DNA from 2 places in the Aeromicrobium sp. REDSEA-S38_B2 genome. Region 2 is predicted to be linked to the other one. Evidence: predicted binding sites of a transcription regulator. Region 2 holds the regulator's gene; the other holds the start of a gene.

Region 1 (4,407 bases), on a different contig from region 2:
GCGCGCCCACGGCGTCGGCGACCTCGGCGAGCAGGTCGAGCTGCTCGCGCAGGGTCGCGACGAGCTCGTCGTCGGTCGGCTCCTGCGGTCGTCGGCCGAACCCCTCGCGGTCGGGGTAGCCGACCTGTGCGCCCACGACGACCCCCCGCTCGACGGCACGCTCGCACGCGTCGAGCATGAGCTCCTCGCCCCCCGCGTAGGCCCCGCAGCAGACGTTCGCGCTCGTGACCACGTCGAGGAGGGCGAGGTCGTCCGGCGACTCGGCGACGTCGGCGTTCAGGTCGATGCGCACGCCCCCACCCTAGGCCCGCCCGCCCCACCCCCACGCCGTGAGCACGTTTGCGTGGGGCCCCACGCAAACGTGCGGATCAGGCGCATGTTTGCGGTGGGGCGAGCCGGTTTACGTGGGGCCCCACGCAAACGGTCCTGTGCTGCGGGGTCCGCGCGGGCCCTGCGCGACGACGGTCAGCGGGGGAGGGGGTCGACGAGGAGGGCGACGGCCTTGTCGTCCACGCGCGTCAGCACGACCGTGGCGCGCTGCGAGCCCTTCAGGCGCAGGCGGCGCACGAGCACCTCGGGCACGACGTCGACGCCGCGCTTCTTCACGGTCAGGGTGCCGACGTCGCGCGCGACCAAGGCGGCCTTCAGCTGCTTCTCGCGGAACGGCAGCTCCGCCACGACGCGGAACGATCGGGCCAGCGGGTGCCGCACCTCGACGTCGGTCGTCACCCACGCGATCCGCGGGTCGACCAGCTGCCCGTCGAGCTCCTCGGCCAGCGCCCCCACCAGGCCGGAGCGGATCACCGCGTCGTCGGGCTCGTGGAGCCAGCCGCCGAGCTCGCCGACGTCACCGGGCGCGCCGTCGCCGGTCAGCTCGTGCGGGCCGGGCAGTGCCGACGCCCGCCGCGGCGCGCGGTCGGTCAGGTCGAGCCCCGCACCCCACAGGCACGCCTCGACGAGGTCGCCCCCGTCGCTGACCCACTCCGCCTCCACGCCGTCGGGGACGAGCGCGTGCGGGATCCCCGGCAGCGTCTTCACCACGGCGCGCCCCGACAGGTGCTCCTCGACCACCGACCACGGCGGACTCATCGCCTCCGGGTCGAACACCCGCCCACGGTCGTCGCGACGGGCGGGGTCGAGGAACACCACCTCCGACGCGGTCGGCACGACGTCGGCCGCGTCGGCGCACACCACCTCACCCTCGAGCCCGAGCGCACGCAGGTTCGCCGAGGCGATCGCAGCACGCACCGGGTCGCGGTCGACACCGCGCACCCGCAGCCCGGCCCGCGCGAACGCGACGAGGTCGGACCCGATGCCGCAGCCGAGGTCGAGCACCGCGGACGCCCCCGACGCAGCCAGACGCTCGGCGCGCAGCGTCGCGACCGTGCCACGCGTCGCCTGCTGCAGCGCGTCGTGCGTGAAGAACATGGCGGCCGCGTCGTCGCCCAGCTTGGCCCGCGCCAGCCCCCGCAGGTGGTTCTGCGTCACCGCCGCCGCCACCAGCTCCACGTCGTGCACCTTGCGCAGCCGCGTGCCGAGCGCGAGATCGGACTCCCGGCCCGCGCCCTCGTGCACCTCCGCCACCAGCGCCCGACCCTCGTCGGTCTGCAGCCGCTCGAACGTCACCAGGTCCACGACGCCATCGTGGCAGGCGGGGCATCCCGCCGCCCACGGCCCGGCACCCCCGCCGGGCTCGACGACGCGTGTCCGCCGCCCGCGAACACCCCTTAGCACTCGAGAGGGGTGAGTGCTAGATTCTGAACTGGCACTCGAACCCTGAGACTGCCAACCCGTGCACGGCCCCCGCGACGGCGTGCACACCCATCACGTACATCCGTCACTCACCACATCGTTGAAGGGGAGGTCGACCAGTGTCGGTCACCATCAAGCCGCTCGAGGATCGTCTCGTCATCAAGGCCGTCGAGGCCGAGCAGACCACCGCCTCCGGGCTCGTCATCCCGGACACCGCCAAGGAGAAGCCCCAGGAGGGCGAGGTCGTCGCGGTCGGCCCCGGCCGCATCGACGACTCCGGCAACCGCGTCCCGCTCGACGTCAACGTCGGCGACAAGGTCATCTTCAGCAAGTACGGGGGAACCGAGGTCAAGTACTCGGGCGAGGAGTTCCTCATCCTCTCCGCCCGCGACGTCCTCGCCGTCGTCTCCTGACGCACCTGGGCTCCCGACCGGCGGCGTTGCTGCTCGCTCGACGACCAAGAACGGGTCGCCGTCGCTCACGCGCCTTGCCGGTCGGGCCCCATGCGCGTCAGGACCGTGCTGACGCGCCACCTCCGGCTCCCGCCGGACACCACCATTCAGTCGTTTCGTAGGAAGGCATCATCATGCCCAAGATCCTCGAGTTCGACGAGGACGCACGCCGCGCGCTCGAGCGCGGCGTCGACGCCCTCGCGAACACCGTCAAGGTCACCCTCGGCCCCAAGGGCCGCTACGTCGTGCTCGACAAGAAGTGGGGCGCCCCCACCATCACGAACGACGGCGTCACCGTCGCCCGTGAGGTCGAGCTCGACGACCCGTTCGAGAACCTCGGCGCCCAGCTCGCCAAGGAGGTCGCCACCAAGACGAACGACGTCGCCGGTGACGGCACCACCACGGCCACCGTGCTCGCCCAGGCGATGGTCCACGAGGGCCTGCGCGCCGTCGCCGCCGGCGCCAACCCGGTCGGCCTCAAGAAGGGCATCGAGGCCGCCGTCAAGGCCGTCTCCGAGCGCCTGCACGAGGTCGCCCGCGACGTCGACGACATCAAGGACATGACCGACGTCGCCACCGTCTCCTCGCGCGACGCGCACATCGGCGAGCTCATCGCCGAGGCGTTCGACAAGGTCGGCAAGGACGGCGTCATCACCGTCGAGGAGTCCAACTCCCTCGGCACGCAGCTCGACTTCACCGAGGGCATGCAGTTCGACAAGGGCTACCTGTCGCCCTACATGGTCACCGACACCGAGCGCATGGAGTCCGTCCTCGACGACCCCTACGTGCTCGTCAACCAGGGCAAGATCAGCTCGGTCGCCGAGCTGCTCCCGCTGCTGGAGAAGGTCATCGCGGCCAACAAGAGCCTGTTCATCATCGCCGAGGACGTCGAGGGCGAGGCGCTCTCGACCCTGGTCGTCAACAAGATCCGCGGCACGTTCACCTCGGTCGCCGTCAAGGCGCCCGCGTTCGGCGACCGCCGCAAGGCGATGCTCCAGGACATCGCGACCCTCACCGGCGCGACCGTCGTCACCCCCGACGTCGGCCTCAAGCTCGACCAGGTCGGCCTCGAGGTGCTCGGCACCGCCCGACGCGTGGTCGTCACCAAGGACGACACGACGATCATCGACGGCGGCGGCGACGCTGCCGAGGTCGAGGGCCGCGTCAACCAGATCAAGGCCGAGATCGAGCTCACCGACTCCGACTGGGACCGCGAGAAGCTGCAGGAGCGGCTCGCGAAGCTGGCCGGCGGCGTGTGCGTCATCCAGGTCGGCGCCGCCACCGAGGTGGAGCTGAAGGAGAAGAAGCACCGCATCGAGGACGCCGTCTCGGCGACCCGCGCGGCCATCGAGGAGGGCATCGTCGCCGGCGGCGGCTCCGCCCTCGTCCACGCCGTGTCCGTGCTCGACGACGACCTCGGCCTCACCGGCGACGAGGGTGTCGGCGTGCGCATCGTGCGCATCGGCGCCGACGCCCCGCTGGAGTGGATCGCCCGCAACGGCGGCGTCTCCGGCGAGGTCGTCGTGTCCAAGGTCCGCGAGAGCGGCGAGGGCTACAACGCCGCCACCGGCGAGTACGGCGACCTGCTCGCGCAGGGCATCCTCGACCCGGTCAAGGTCACGCGCTCCGCGCTGGCCAACGCCGCGTCGATCACCGCCATGCTGCTCACGACCGAGACGCTCGTGGCCGACAAGCCCGCCGACGACGAGGGTGACGCCCACGCCGGGCACAGCCATTGAGTCAGCCGCACCACGACCGAGGCCCGTCGTCCCCCCGGGACGGCGGGCCTCGTCGCGTCCTGGGGTGGGGGAGAGGGGTCGACGAGGCTCGGCGAGGGTTGACGGGCCGACCGCCCCGCACGACGCTGGACCCGTGCCCACCCTCGCCGACGTCGAGCGTCTGTGCACCGCCCTGCCGTCGGTGAGCGAGGGCACCACGTTCCGCAACCGCGCCTGGTTCGTGGACAAGGCGGTGTTCTGCTGGGTGCGGCCCTTCACGCAGGCCGACCTGCGACGCCTCGGCGACGCTCGCGTGCCCCAGGGCGACATCGTCGGCCTGCGCACCGAGGACCTCGCCGAGCGCGACGCCATCCTCGGCGAGGGCGCGCCCGGCCTGTTCACCATCGAGCACCTAACCCACCACCCCGGCTACCTCGTCGAGCTCGACGTCGTCGACCCCGCACGGCTCGCGGCGGCCGTCGAGG
Region 2 (4,407 bases):
GCGGACGGAGTGGCTCACGCCCACCCCGGCACCGACCCCGACCGTGCCGACGGTGCAGTCGGGGCTGCAGGACTGAGGGAGGCGCGACGGCCCGGGACCACCTGGTCCCGGGCCGTCTCGCTGCCCAGGCACCGACGGTACGGCGAGGAGCCGCCCGTTACGGGGCGGTGACGAAGTCGATGAGCTCCTCGACGCGACCGAGGAACTCCGGCTCCAGGTCGGTCCAGGAGTCGACCCGGGAGAGGATGTGCTGCCACGCGCGGGCCACGTCGGCCTGCTCGGCGTGCGGCCAGCCGAACGCGGCGCACACCCCGCGCTTCCACTCCAGGTGGCGCGGGACGACCGGCCACGCGGCGACGCCGAGCCGGGCGGGCTTCACGGCCTGCCAGACGTCGACGTACGGGTGGCCGACGACGAGCACGTGGGGTCGGCCGGACAGCCTGGCCGCGATGCGCGACTCCTTCGAGCCGGGCACGAGGTGGTCCACCAGGATCCCGAGCCGGCGGTCGGGGCCTGGGTCGAAGTCGTCGACCACGCCCACCAGGTCGTCGACGCCGTGCAGCATCTCCACGGCGACGCCCTCGACACGCAGGTCGTCGCCCCAGACCTTCTCGACCAGCTCGGCGTCGTGCTTGCCCTCCACGAGGATCCGGCTCGGCAGGGCCACGCGCGCCCGCTGCCCGGCCACCGCACGCGATCCCGACGCCGTGCGGGCGGGCTGCCGCGGGGCGGCGCCGGACGGGGCGACCAGCACCACCGGCCTGCCCTCGAGCAGGAAGCCCGGTCCGAGGGGGAAGACCTTGATCTTGAGGCGCCGGTCCTCCAGGGCCACGGTGCCGAGGTCGCGCTCGACACGCACCACCTCGCCGCACCAGCCCGTCGTGACCTCCTCGACGACCATCCCGAGCTCGGCGGGCACCTCGGTCGAGCGCCCGCGCGGGGGCGCCTTCCAGTCGCCGGCGAGCACGTCGTCGCCGTAGCGACCCCACCCTCGGGTCTCAGCCATGGAGCACGCCCAGCAAGGTCTGGTGGAACGCCTCGAGGTCGTCGCGGCCGATCTCGCCGCTGCTCGTGAGGATCCGCGTGGACGAGCGGGTCAGCCCGACGGCGAGGTCGACGGCCTGCGCCCAGCTGGGCTGCGCGGTGCTCGGCACGACGTCGAGGGGCGGGACGAGGTCGCCGAGGGCCACGGTGTCGCCGTCGGGGACGACGAGCACCAGCTCGCCGCCGACGGGGCCGTGCCCCAGGTGCACCACCTCGACGAAGAGGTCGCCGAGGTCGGCGGCCCACACCGAGCTCAGCGTGCCGCCGCGCGACTCGTGCAGGAGGAACGTGCCGTCGGAGAGCGTCACCCGGCGCGGCCGGTACGTCAGGGTGCGCGAGCGACCCGCGACCGAGACGACCTCACCCTCGCTCCCGATTGCTCCCACGGCGCTAGACTGGCACTTGCGCCTGGTGAGTGCCAAAGCGCCACGCCGCGCCGACGGACCCCGTCTGCGCCGTGCGCGCCCGAGGCCGTCCGGCGTCGTCGCACCCGAGCCACGCACCGTCCAGCCGAGACCGTCCCAGAGGAGGAGAGCGCCGTGCCGGAGGACCGTCGTCTCCCGTCCGAGGACCGTCGCCTGGAGGTCCTGCGCGCCATCGTCGAGGACTACGTCGAGACCCAGGAGCCGGTCGGCTCCCGCGCCCTCGTCGAGCGTCACCAGCTCGGCGTCTCGCCGGCCACCATCCGCAACGACATGGCCGTGCTGGAGGAGGAGGGCCTCATCGCCCAGCCCCACACGAGCGCGGGTCGCGTGCCCACCGACAAGGGGTACCGGCTGTTCGTCGACCGGCTCTCGCAGGTCAAGGCGCTCACGTCGCCCGAGCGTCGCGCGATCGAGACGTTCCTGGGCGGCGCCGTCGACGTCGACGACGTCGTGCAGCGCAGCGTCAAGGTGCTCGCCCAGCTCACCAACCAGGTCGCGATCGTGCAGTACCCGTCGCTGACCCGCTCCACGGTGCGTCACGTCGAGGTCGTGGCGCTCGAGGGCGCCCGCGTGCTCGTGGTCGTCATCACCAGCAGCGGTCGCGTCGAGCAGCGCATCGTCGAGCTCGAGGCCACGCCGGGCGACGGTCTGCTGTCCGACGTCCGCTCGCGCATCATGACGGCGGCGGTGGGCCAGCGCCTGCCCGAGGCGTCGCTGCGCCTCGCCGACGTGATCGGCACGTTCGCGCCCGCCGACCGCCCCCTCGTGACCTCCGTGGTCACGACGCTCACCCACGTGTTCTCCGACGAGCGCAGCGACGAGCGCGTCGCCGTCGGCGGCACCGCGAACCTCGCGCGCTTCGGTCGCGACTTCGACACCTCCATCCGCCCCGTGCTGGAGGCGCTGGAGGAGCAGGTCGTGCTGCTGAAGCTGCTCGGCGAGGCCACCACCGACCCCACCGTGCGCATCGGTCTGGAGACCGGGACCGAGGGACTGCCCGGCACGGCGGTCGTCTCGTCGGCGTACGGCACCTCCGAGCAGGCGCTGGCGATGCTCGGCACGCTCGGACCCACCCGCATGGACTACCCCGGAACCATGGCCGCCGTCGGCGCGGTCGCCCGCTACGTCGGGCGACAGCTCGCGGACGGCTGAACAGGACGAAGGACGTATGGCACAGGACTACTACGCGCTGCTCGGCGTCTCCCGGTCGGCGACGCCCGAGGAGATGAAGAAGGCGTACCGCAAGCTGGCGCGCCAGCTGCACCCCGACGTGAACGACGCCCCCGACGCCGCCGACCGCTTCAAGGAGGTCACCACCGCGTACGAGGTGCTGTCGGACCCCCAGAAGCGTGCCGTGTACGACCGCGGCGGCAACCCGCTCGGCGGCGGGGGCGGCGCGGGCGGCTTCGGCGGAGGCGCCGGGTTCAGCTTCGACGACATCATGGACGCCTTCTTCGGCGGTGGTGGCAGCAGCAGCCGTGGTCCGCGCTCGCGCGTGCAGCGGGGGCAGGACGCGCTGCTGCGTCTGCAGGTCGACCTCGCCGAGGCTGCGTTCGGCGTCACGCGCGAGATCAAGGTCGACACCGCCGTGGTCTGCGAGCGCTGCTCGGGCAGCGGCGCCGAGGACGACTCGGCGACGGTCACCTGCGGCACGTGCCACGGCCACGGCGAGGTGCAGCAGGTCCAGCGCACGCCGCTCGGCAGCGTCCGCACGGCCCGCCCGTGCCCGACCTGCCACGGGTTCGGCACCGTCATCCAGGACCCCTGCCACGAGTGCCACGGCGACGGCCGCGTCCGCTCGCGCCGCTCGATCACGGTCTCGATCCCGGCCGGCGTCGACCAGGGCACCCGCATCCAGCTCGCCGGCGAGGGGGAGGTCGGCCCGGGCGGGGGTCCGGCGGGCGACCTCTACATCGAGGTCGAGGTGGCTCGCCACCCCGTCTTCACCCGCAAGGGCGACCAGCTGCGCTGCCAGGTGACGCTGCCCATGACGGCCGCTGCGCTCGGCACGCACGTCGACCTGCCGACCCTCGAGGCCGACCTGGCCGACGAGGACGGCCCGGAGGTCGTCGGGCTCGAGGTGCCGGCCGGCATCCAGTCGGGCGAGACGCTCACGCTGCGCGGCCAGGGCGTGCCGCGCCTGCGGGGACCGGGTCGCGGCGACCTCGTCGTCGAGATCGTCGTGCAGACCCCGGACGAGCTCGACGACGCGCAGCGCGACCTGCTGAAGCAGCTGGCCGCCCTGCGCGACGAGGAGCGTCCCGAGGCGCAGCTCGGCAGCACCCACCGCGGCAGCGTCTTCGGCCGCATCAAGGACGCCTTCCGCTGAGTGGCGGCCTCGTCGCGGGCCGCCGGGTGCGGTAGGAAGGGACCATGAGCCCCAGCGCCGACTGCCTGTTCTGCAAGATCGTCGAGGGCGAGGTGCCCGCCGACGTCGTCGCGCAGGACGAGCACGCCGTGGCGTTCCGCGACATCAGCCCGCAGGCACCCACGCACGTGCTCGTCATCCCGCGTGTCCACCAGCCCGATGTCGGCAGCCTGGCCGAGGCCGAGCCGGAGGCGGCCGTGGGCCTGCTGCGCCTGGCCCGCCGCGTCGCCGACGAGGCGGGCGGCTCCTACCGGCTCGTCTTCAACACCGGTGCCGACGCGCACCAGACGGTGTTCCACTGCCACGGGCACGTGCTCGCCGGGCGCTCGCTCGGCTGGCCGCCGGGCTGAGCGCACGGGCGCCGCGGTCCGGCGCTGTCGACGTGTCGGCGCACCCCCGTACCATGGGGGCACACATGACTCCTGATTCTCCCGGGGACCAGCGTCCCCACACGTTCACCGTCCCGACCAGCATCGACACCGTCTCCCTCTACGGACCGGGCGACGAGTACCTGCGCATCGTCGAGGACGCGTTCGACGCGGCGGTCCACGCGCGGGGCAACCAGCTGAC

The links. The regulator HrcA, encoded in region 2, represses chaperone genes, less so after heat shock. The targets are predictions, from matches to a motif close to TTGGCACTCGNNNNNNNCGAGTGCCAA.
Region 1: groES (co-chaperone GroES) is a predicted target of HrcA. The motif match lies at 1,728-1,754, and genes of this name have one in related genera.

Annotation. Positions count from the first base shown of each region.
Region 1 is NZ_LUNH01000045.1:8,510-12,916, forward strand. Features, by position in the region: gene A6Q81_RS10625 (5-oxoprolinase subunit PxpA) at 1-292, opposite strand, end outside; gene A6Q81_RS10630 (class I SAM-dependent methyltransferase) at 466-1,635, opposite strand; gene groES (co-chaperone GroES) at 1,872-2,165, shown strand; gene groL (chaperonin GroEL) at 2,339-3,943, shown strand; gene A6Q81_RS10645 (MmcQ/YjbR family DNA-binding protein) at 4,077-4,407, shown strand, end outside.
Region 2 is NZ_LUNH01000101.1:5,442-9,848, forward strand. Features, by position in the region: gene A6Q81_RS16345 (CHAP domain-containing protein) at 1-76, shown strand, start outside; gene A6Q81_RS16350 (DUF3097 domain-containing protein) at 158-1,006, opposite strand; gene A6Q81_RS16355 (hypothetical protein) at 999-1,430, opposite strand; gene hrcA (heat-inducible transcriptional repressor HrcA) at 1,584-2,621, shown strand; gene dnaJ (molecular chaperone DnaJ) at 2,638-3,798, shown strand; gene A6Q81_RS16370 (histidine triad nucleotide-binding protein) at 3,843-4,187, shown strand; gene A6Q81_RS16375 (PhoH family protein) at 4,253-4,407, shown strand, end outside.